2 regions of the Streptomyces sp. NPDC004266 genome follow, and region 2 is predicted to be linked to the other one. Evidence: riboswitches for the same ligand, from Rfam matches in the RefSeq annotation. Region 2 holds a riboswitch; the other holds the start of a gene.
The links. Region 2 has a riboswitch for thiamine pyrophosphate ahead of thiC (phosphomethylpyrimidine synthase ThiC). Riboswitches for the same ligand answer to the same signal wherever they lie in the genome.
Positions count from the first base shown of each region.

Region 1: another riboswitch for thiamine pyrophosphate. It lies ahead of ACFYUZ_RS24575 (thiamine ABC transporter substrate binding subunit); the one in region 2 lies ahead of thiC (phosphomethylpyrimidine synthase ThiC).

Region 1 is NZ_JBIAMM010000010.1:270,100-274,294, forward strand. It holds gene ACFYUZ_RS24565 (phosphatidate cytidylyltransferase) at 1-1,026, shown strand, start outside; gene rlmN (23S rRNA (adenine(2503)-C(2))-methyltransferase RlmN) at 1,106-2,212, shown strand; TPP riboswitch at 2,242-2,351, shown strand; gene ACFYUZ_RS24575 (thiamine ABC transporter substrate binding subunit) at 2,428-3,522, shown strand; gene ACFYUZ_RS24580 (ABC transporter permease) at 3,561-4,195, shown strand, end outside.
Region 2 is NZ_JBIAMM010000002.1:476,302-480,496, reverse strand. It holds gene ACFYUZ_RS06975 (hypothetical protein) at 1-135, shown strand, start outside; gene ACFYUZ_RS06970 (hypothetical protein) at 187-678, opposite strand; gene thiC (phosphomethylpyrimidine synthase ThiC) at 830-2,614, opposite strand; TPP riboswitch at 2,608-2,742, opposite strand; gene ACFYUZ_RS06960 (YibE/F family protein) at 2,814-4,195, shown strand, end outside.

The DNA.
Region 1 (4,195 bases), on a different contig from region 2:
GCGGGTCCCGCATACGATCGGCATCAGGCGGCGCAGACTCGGCCCATGCCCATCGTGCCCGACGTTCCCGCCGGCGGATTCCAGGACGGTCACGACCGGGGGGCCGCTCACCCGAGCGGTCCCCTGTTCCGTGACGAGACGCCGCACGAGCACCCGCAGGAGCCCATGTCCAGCCCCACCCCGCCTCCGCCGCCGGAGCCACGGCAGAAGAAGAGCGCGGGCCGCGACCTGGGCGCGGCCATAGGGGTCGGGGTCGGTCTCGGTGCCGTCATCATCGCGTCGCTGTTCATCTGGAAGCCGGCGTTCGTCGGGGTGATAGCGGTCGCCGTGGTCGTCGGCCTGTGGGAGCTCGTCTCCCGCCTCCAGGAACGCAAGGCGATCAAGGCTCCGCTGGTCCCGCTCGCGGTCGGCGGCGCGGCGATGGTCGTCGCCGGCTACGTCCGGGGCCCCGAGGGCGCCTGGGTGGCGATGGCCCTGACGGCGCTCGCGGTGCTCGTCTGGCGGATGACGGAGCCGCCCGAGGGCTATCTGAAGGACGTCACGGCGGGGGTCTTCGCCGCGTTCTACGTGCCGTTCCTTGCGACCTTCGTGGCGCTGCTGCTGACCGCGGACGACGGGGCGCAGCGGGTGCTGACCTTCCTGATCCTGACCGTGGTCAGCGACACCGGGGCGTACGCGATCGGCTGGCGCTTCGGCAAGCACAAGCTGGCCCCGCGGATCAGCCCCGGCAAGACCCGGGAGGGTCTGGTCGGCGCGGTGACGTTCGCGATGGCGGCGGGCGCGCTGTGCATGGAGTTCATGATCGACGAGGGCGCCTGGTGGCAGGGTCTGATCCTCGGCCTGGCGGTGGCGGCGAGCGCGACGCTCGGCGACCTCGGCGAGTCCATGATCAAGCGCGACCTGGGCATCAAGGACATGGGCACGCTGCTGCCGGGCCACGGCGGCATCATGGACCGGCTGGACTCGCTGCTGCCGACGGCGCCGGTGGTGTGGCTGCTGCTGGCACTGTTCGTCGGAACGGCCTGATCGGCGATTTCACGGGGAAGGGCCCGCCGTCCGGTCGACGGCGGGCCCTTCCCCGTACGTCTGCGACACTGGTACCACCATGCCCAAGCCCGGAGAACTCACTTTCGTCGCCCCCCGCGGAGCCAAGAAGCCGCCGCGGCACCTGGCCGACCTCTCGCCCGCCGAGCGGAAGGAGGCCGTCGCCGCGATCGGCGAGAAGCCCTTCCGCGCCAAGCAGCTGTCCACGCACTACTTCGCGCGGTACGCGCACGACCCCGCCGAGTGGACCGACATCCCGGCCGCCTCGCGGGAGAAGCTGGCCGGGGAGCTGCTGCCCGACCTGATGTCCGTGGTGCGGCACATCTCGTGCGACGACGACACCACCCGCAAGACCCTGTGGCGGCTGCACGACGGCACGCTCGTGGAGTCGGTGCTCATGCGCTACCCGGACCGGGTGACCATGTGCATCTCCTCGCAGGCCGGCTGCGGCATGAACTGCCCGTTCTGCGCGACCGGGCAGGCGGGGCTCGACCGGAACCTGTCGACCGCCGAGATCGTGCACCAGATCGTGGACGGCATGCGGTCCCTGCGGGACGGGGAGGTGCCCGGGGGACCGGCGCGGCTCTCCAACATCGTCTTCATGGGCATGGGCGAGCCGCTCGCCAACTACAAGCGCGTGGTCGGGGCGATCCGCAGGCTGACGGACCCCGAGCCGGACGGCCTCGGGCTCTCGCAGCGCGGCATCACCGTCTCCACCGTCGGCCTCGTGCCCGCGATGCTGCGCTTCGCCGACGAGGGCTTCAAGTGCCGTCTCGCGGTCTCGCTGCACGCCCCGGACGACGAGCTGCGCGACACCCTGGTGCCGGTCAACACCCGCTGGAAGGTCCGCGAGGTCCTCGACGCGGCCTGGGAGTACGCGGAGAAGTCCGGGCGCCGGATCTCCATCGAGTACGCCCTCATCCGGGACATCAACGACCAGGCCTGGCGCGGCGACCTGCTCGGCAGGCTGCTCAAGGGCAAGCGGGTCCACGTCAACCTGATCCCGCTGAACCCGACGCCCGGTTCGAAGTGGACGGCGTCCCGCCCGGAGGACGAGAAGGCCTTCGTCGAGGCGATCGCCCGCCACGGCGTGCCGGTGACCGTGCGGGACACCCGCGGCCAGGAGATCGACGGCGCCTGTGGACAGCTCGCGGCCGCCGAGCGCTGACCTTGTAGTCTGAGCTCGAACACATCTCCATATTCCGACAGGGGAGCGCCACAGCGCTGAGAGTGCGGTAACCGTAGACCGCAGACCCTCTGAACCTCGCCCAGGTCATTCTGGGTAGGAAGTTCGGTCGTAACTCAAGCTGTTGCGCCCTGCCCGCGTCCGCCGGACGTGGGCAGGGCCGCGTCTCTTCCTGGTCACACCCAGGAGGAAAACCAGTGAGCATCAAGAAGGCCGCTGCCGCCGCGATCGTCGCGGCGCTCGGCGTCACCGGCCTGGCCGCGTGCGGCACCGACGACGTGCGGGGCGCGGCCGGCAAGACCGACCAGCCCGCGCCGAAGACGGTGACGCTGGTGAGCCACGACTCCTTCAACGCCTCCAAGGAGGTGCTGGCGGACTTCACCCGGCAGACCGGCTTCACCGTCAAGGTGCTGAAGAGCGGCGACGCGGGCGAGGCCGTCAACAAGGAGATCCTGACCAAGGGCTCCCCGCAGGGCGACGTCTTCTTCGGCGTCGACAACACGCTGCTGTCCCGCGCCCTCGACAACGGGATCTTCGTCCCGTACGAGGCGAAGGGCCTGGACCGGGTCCCGGCCGCGTACCGGCTCGACAAGGAGCACCGGGTCACCCCGATCGACTCCGGCGACATCTGCGTCAACTACGACAAGAAGTACTTCGCGGACAAGAAGCTGGCGCCGCCGGTCACCTTCGACGACCTCGCGAAGCCGGCGTACAAGGACCTGCTGGTGGTGGAGAACCCCGAGCGGTCCTCCCCGGGCCTGGGCTTCCTCCTCGGCACGGCCGCGAAGTACGGCGACGAGGGCTGGCAGGACTACTGGAAGAAGCTCAAGGCCAACGGCGTGAAGACCGTCGACAGCTGGGAGCTCGCCTACAACCAGGAGTTCTCCGGCTCGGCCGGCGGCAAGCAGGCCAAGGGCGACCGGCCGCTGGTCGTGTCGTACGCCTCCAGCCCCCCGGTCGAGGTGCTGTACGGCGAGCCGCAGCCGAAGGTGGCGCCCACCGGCGTCTCCACCGGCACCTGCTTCCGGCAGACCGAGTTCGCCGGCCTGCTGAACGGCGCGAAGAACCCCGAGGGCGGCAAGGCGCTGATCGACTTCCTGATCTCCAAGAAGTTCCAGGAGGACATGCCGCTCCAGATGTTCGTCAACCCGGTGGCGAAGGACGCGGCCCTGCCGGAGCTGTTCACCAAGCACGGCGTGGTGATCGAGAAGCCGGAGACCATGGCGCCCGAGAAGATCGCCGAGAAGCGTGACCCGTGGATCCAGCAGTGGTCGTCGCTCGTCCTGAAGTGACCCGCGACCTCCGGGGGAGCGCGACGAGGCTGGGGCTGATGGCCCTGCCCGTCGCGTTCTTCGGGGTCTTCTTCGCCTGGCCCGTCGTGTCCATCGTGGACCGGGGACTCCGCCCCGACGGCGCCTGGCGGTTCGGCCGGATCGGCGAGACGCTGAGCCGGCCGGACATCCTCGACGTGCTCGGCTTCACCGTCTGGCAGGCGCTCGCCTCCACCGGGCTCACCCTCCTGGTGGCGCTGCCCGGGGCGTACGTCTTCGCCCGCTTCGACTTCCCCGGCAAGAGCGTGCTGCGGGCCGTCGTCACGGTGCCGTTCGTGCTGCCGACCGTCCTCGTCGGCACGGCGTTCCTGGCGCTCGTCGGCCGGGGCGGGCTCACCGACGAGCTGTGGGGGCTGCGGCTCGACACCAGCGTGTGGGCGATCCTCCTCGCGCACGTCTTCTTCAACTACGCGGTCGTCGTCCGGACCGTCGGCGGCCTCTGGTCGCAGCTCGACCCGCGCCAGGAGGAGGCCGCCCGGGTCCTCGGCGCCTCCCGCTGGACGGCCTGGCGGACGGTGACGCTGCCCGCGCTCGTGCCGGCGGTGGCGGCGGCCGCCCTGATGGTCTTCCTCTTCACCTTCACCTCCTTCGGCGTCGTGCAGATCCTCGGCGGGGACGCGTACTCCACGCTGGA
Region 2 (4,195 bases):
CTCGCCAGGGAGGCCTGGCGCCGCGCCCTCCTGGAGCGCGGCATCCTCCCCTTCCTCCGCGACGCCCTCGCCGCCGCGGCGCCCCCGGATCCGGCGGCGCCGGACCCGGCGGCGCCGGACCCGGCGGCGCCCTGAGGAACGGCGGGCCGGGGGCCGCCCGATCAGCCGTTCCTCACTGCCGGGCCGTCAGCACCACGCCGAGCCATCGTGGCTCGCAGTCACATCCAGGCCGTACTCCATGGCATTCGCCCGAGGCTCCCCCTCCATGTCGTAGGAGCTCGGGAACCACACCGACAGATAAGCGGTGACGGTTCCGTACGGCTTGGAGAAACACAGGCCGTCATCGCGCCTGTCATGGTCCGGCTGCCATCCGCCCTTCGCCGCCATGGCACGGTAGAAGGCGAGCAAATCCTCACGGGCACCCATGTGCTCATAGTGCTGACCGGCGGCGGCGAAGCCGTCGTCCTCGTCACAATCCGAGTAGCGCTCGCCCGACTTCCGTGCATCCGGCGGGCGGACATCGAGGATGGCGAACGTCGCCAGCTCGTCTGCCAGCTCCTCGTCCCTGAAGGTGCAGCCGTAGAGCCCCCCGGAGACGGCCCAGACACCAGTCACGCCACAACCCGCCAGGACGGTGAGACCCAGCAGCCCAGACACGATCGCCTTCCGAACCTTCATGACGCGGAGCCTAGCGATCACCTCCAGGTACGCGGCATCAGGCAGAGCGACCAGCGGGCCGGCGGGCGACAGGGCCCGGACCGGTGACGACGCGCTGCTCTGGGAGGCCCCTTCCCCTCCCGGAGCGGCGCGCTCGTCGGTCTGCCCGGTGTCAGTCCGCCAGCGGCAGGTAGACCCGGTTGCCCGAAGCCGCGAACTCCTTCGACTTCTCCGCCATGCCGGCCTCGATCTCCTGCTGCGTACCGCCGTGCTCACGCCGGATGTCCTGGGAGATCTTCATCGAGCAGAACTTCGGGCCGCACATCGAGCAGAAGTGCGCGGTCTTCGCGGGCTCCGCCGGCAGCGTCTCGTCGTGGAACTCGCGCGCGGTGTCCGGGTCGAGCGCCAGGTTGAACTGGTCCTCCCAGCGGAACTCGAACCGCGCGTCCGAGAGCGCGTCGTCCCACTCCTGCGCGCCCGGGTGACCCTTGGCCAGGTCCGCCGCGTGCGCCGCGATCTTGTACGTGATGACGCCGGTCTTCACGTCGTCGCGGTTCGGCAGGCCCAGGTGCTCCTTGGGCGTGACGTAGCAGAGCATCGCCGTGCCCCACCAGGCGATCATCGCGGCACCGATGCCGGAGGTGATGTGGTCGTACGCGGGCGCGACGTCGGTGGTCAGCGGGCCGAGCGTGTAGAACGGCGCCTCCTCGCAGATCTCCTGCTGGAGGTCGATGTTCTCCTTGATCTTGTGCATCGGGACGTGCCCGGGGCCCTCGATCATCGTCTGCACGTTGTGCCGCTTGGCGATCGTGTTGAGCTCGCCGAGGGTCTTCAGCTCGGCGAACTGCGCCTCGTCGTTGGCGTCCGCGATCGAGCCGGGGCGCAGGCCGTCGCCGAGCGAGTACGTGACGTCGTACGCCGCCAGGATCTCGCAGAGCTCCTCGAAGTTCGTGTAGAGGAAGTTCTCCTTGTGGTGCGCGAGGCACCAGGCGGCCATGATCGAGCCGCCGCGCGAGACGATGCCGGTCTTGCGGCGCGCGGTGAGCGGCACGTACGGCAGGAGCACGCCGGCGTGCACCGTCATGTAGTCGACGCCCTGCTCGGCCTGCTCGATGACCGTGTCCTTGTAGATCTCCCAGGTCAGCTCCTCGGCCCTGCCGTCGACCTTCTCCAGGGCCTGGTAGAGCGGCACGGTGCCGATCGGCACGGGGGAGTTGCGCAGCACCCACTCGCGGGTGGTGTGGATGTTGCGGCCGGTGGACAGGTCCATGACCGTGTCGGCGCCCCACTTGGTCGCCCAGGTCATCTTCTCCACCTCCTCCTCGATGGAGGAGGTGACGGCGGAGTTGCCGATGTTGGCGTTGACCTTCACCAGGAACCGCTTGCCGATGATCATCGGCTCGATCTCCGGGTGGTTCACGTTCGCCGGCAGCACGGCGCGGCCCGCGGCGATCTCCTCCCGCACGACCTCGGGGGAGACGTTCTCGCGGATCGCGACGTACTCCATCTCCGGGGTGATCTCGCCCCGGCGGGCGTACGCGAGCTGGGTCACCGCCTGGCCGTCGCGGCCGCGGCGCGGCAGGCGGGGGCGGCCGGGGAAGACGGCGTCGAGGTTCTTCAGCCCACCGCCGCGCGGGGAGGTGTGCTTGATGCCGTCGTCCTCGGGGCGGACCGGGCGGCCCGCGTACTCCTCGGTGTCGCCGCGCGCGATGATCCAGTTCTCGCGCAGCGGCGGAAGGCCCCGCCGGACATCGGTGTCGATGGCGGGGTCGGTGTACGGACCGGACGTGTCGTACAGCGTGACGTCCTTGCCGTTGGTGAGGTGCACCTGGCGGACGGGCACCCGGAGGTCGGGGCGCGATCCCTGGACGTACCCCTTGTGCCAGCCCGGCGTGCGCTCCTGCCCGTCGGCCTGGTTCTGGTCGGAGGCAGGCGTGCGTGCATCCTGAATGGTCATGAGACCGATCTCCCTACGCCGGCATTACCCGGTAACAGGTTCGGCGGTCGGCGCAGCCTCTTCCCGTACGCGCGTACGGTGATCAGCGCCCTCTCAGCCCGGTGCTCCGAGCTCCCGCGTGTGCAAAGGTGCCACCACGCTAGCGCCCTCCCTGGCGTGCTGAACAGTGGGCCCCCGTCGTTCTTGCGATGATCGGCCGGTGACTTCCCCCCAGCAGCCCCTCGAGCCACACCACGACGCCCACGACCCCGGACACGGACACGGAGCCGGATCCGGACACGGTCACGGATCCGGAGGAGGGCACGGACACAGCCACAGCCATGGACCCGCCGCCCCGGTCTCGCGGCATCTGCGCAAGGTCATCGCCGCGATCCTGATCCCCTTCGCCACCGCCGTCCTCGTCGGACTCGCGGTCCTGTGGCCGGGCGGCACCCCGGCGCACGAGCGCACCGGCGTGGGCTTCGACCGGCAGACCCAGCAGGGCCAGGTCGTCTCCGTCGAGCACGTCGACTGCAAGACCGTGAACGCCGCTCAGGTCCCGCCGACCGGCGACACCTCCACGCCGGAGGGGCGCGAGGCCGTCGACGCCCGGCAGGGGCAGTGCGAGAAGGCGACGGTCGAGGTCACCAGCGGTCCGGACAAGGGACGCAGGTTCGTCGAGATCGTGCAGCCGGACGCGCCGCGCCAACTGCACGAGGGGCAGGGCGTGGTGGTGGCGTACGCCCCCGACGCCCCGCACGACCTGCAGTACTCGGTGACCGACGTGAACCGCAAGGTGCCGCTGGCGCTGCTCGCCGGCATCTTCGCCGTCGCGGTCGTGGTGGTCGGCCGGATGAGGGGAGTGATGGCGCTCGTCGCACTCGCCGTGAGCTTCCTCATCCTCACCTACTTCATCCTGCCGGCGATCCTGGAGGGGTCGAACCCGCTGGTCGTCGCGGTGGTCGGATCGAGCGCGATCATGCTGATCGCGCTCTACATGTGCCACGGGCTCTCGGCCCGCACCTCGGTCGCCGTGCTCGGCACGCTGATCTCGCTGCTGCTGATCGGTCTGCTCGGCTCGCTCTTCATCGGCTGGACGGCGCTCAGCGGCAACACCGACGACTACACCGGCCTGATCCACGGTCTGTACCCGGAGATCGACATGTCCGGCCTGCTGCTCGCCGGGATCATCATCGGTTCGCTCGGCGTGCTCGACGACGTGACGGTCACTCAGACGTCGGCGGTCTGGGAGCTGCACCAGGCAGATCCGGGCATGGGGCCGCGCGGCCTGTACCGGGCAGGGATCCGGATCGGCCGCGACCACATCGCCTCGGTCGTGAACACGCTGGTGCTGGCGTACGCGGGTGCCGCCCTGCCGCTGCTGCTGCTCTTCTCCATCGCCCAGAGCAGCATGGGCACGGTGGCCAACAGCGAACTGGTCGCCGAGGAGATCGTCCGGACCCTGGTCGGCTCGATCGGTCTGGTGGCGTCCGTTCCGGTCACCACGGCGCTCGCGGCCCTGGTGGTCTCCGCCGACCGTCCGGCGTCCGGGGGCGGGAAGCCGGCGGTGGTACGGGGAGGTCGGCGCCGCCGCGCCAAGTG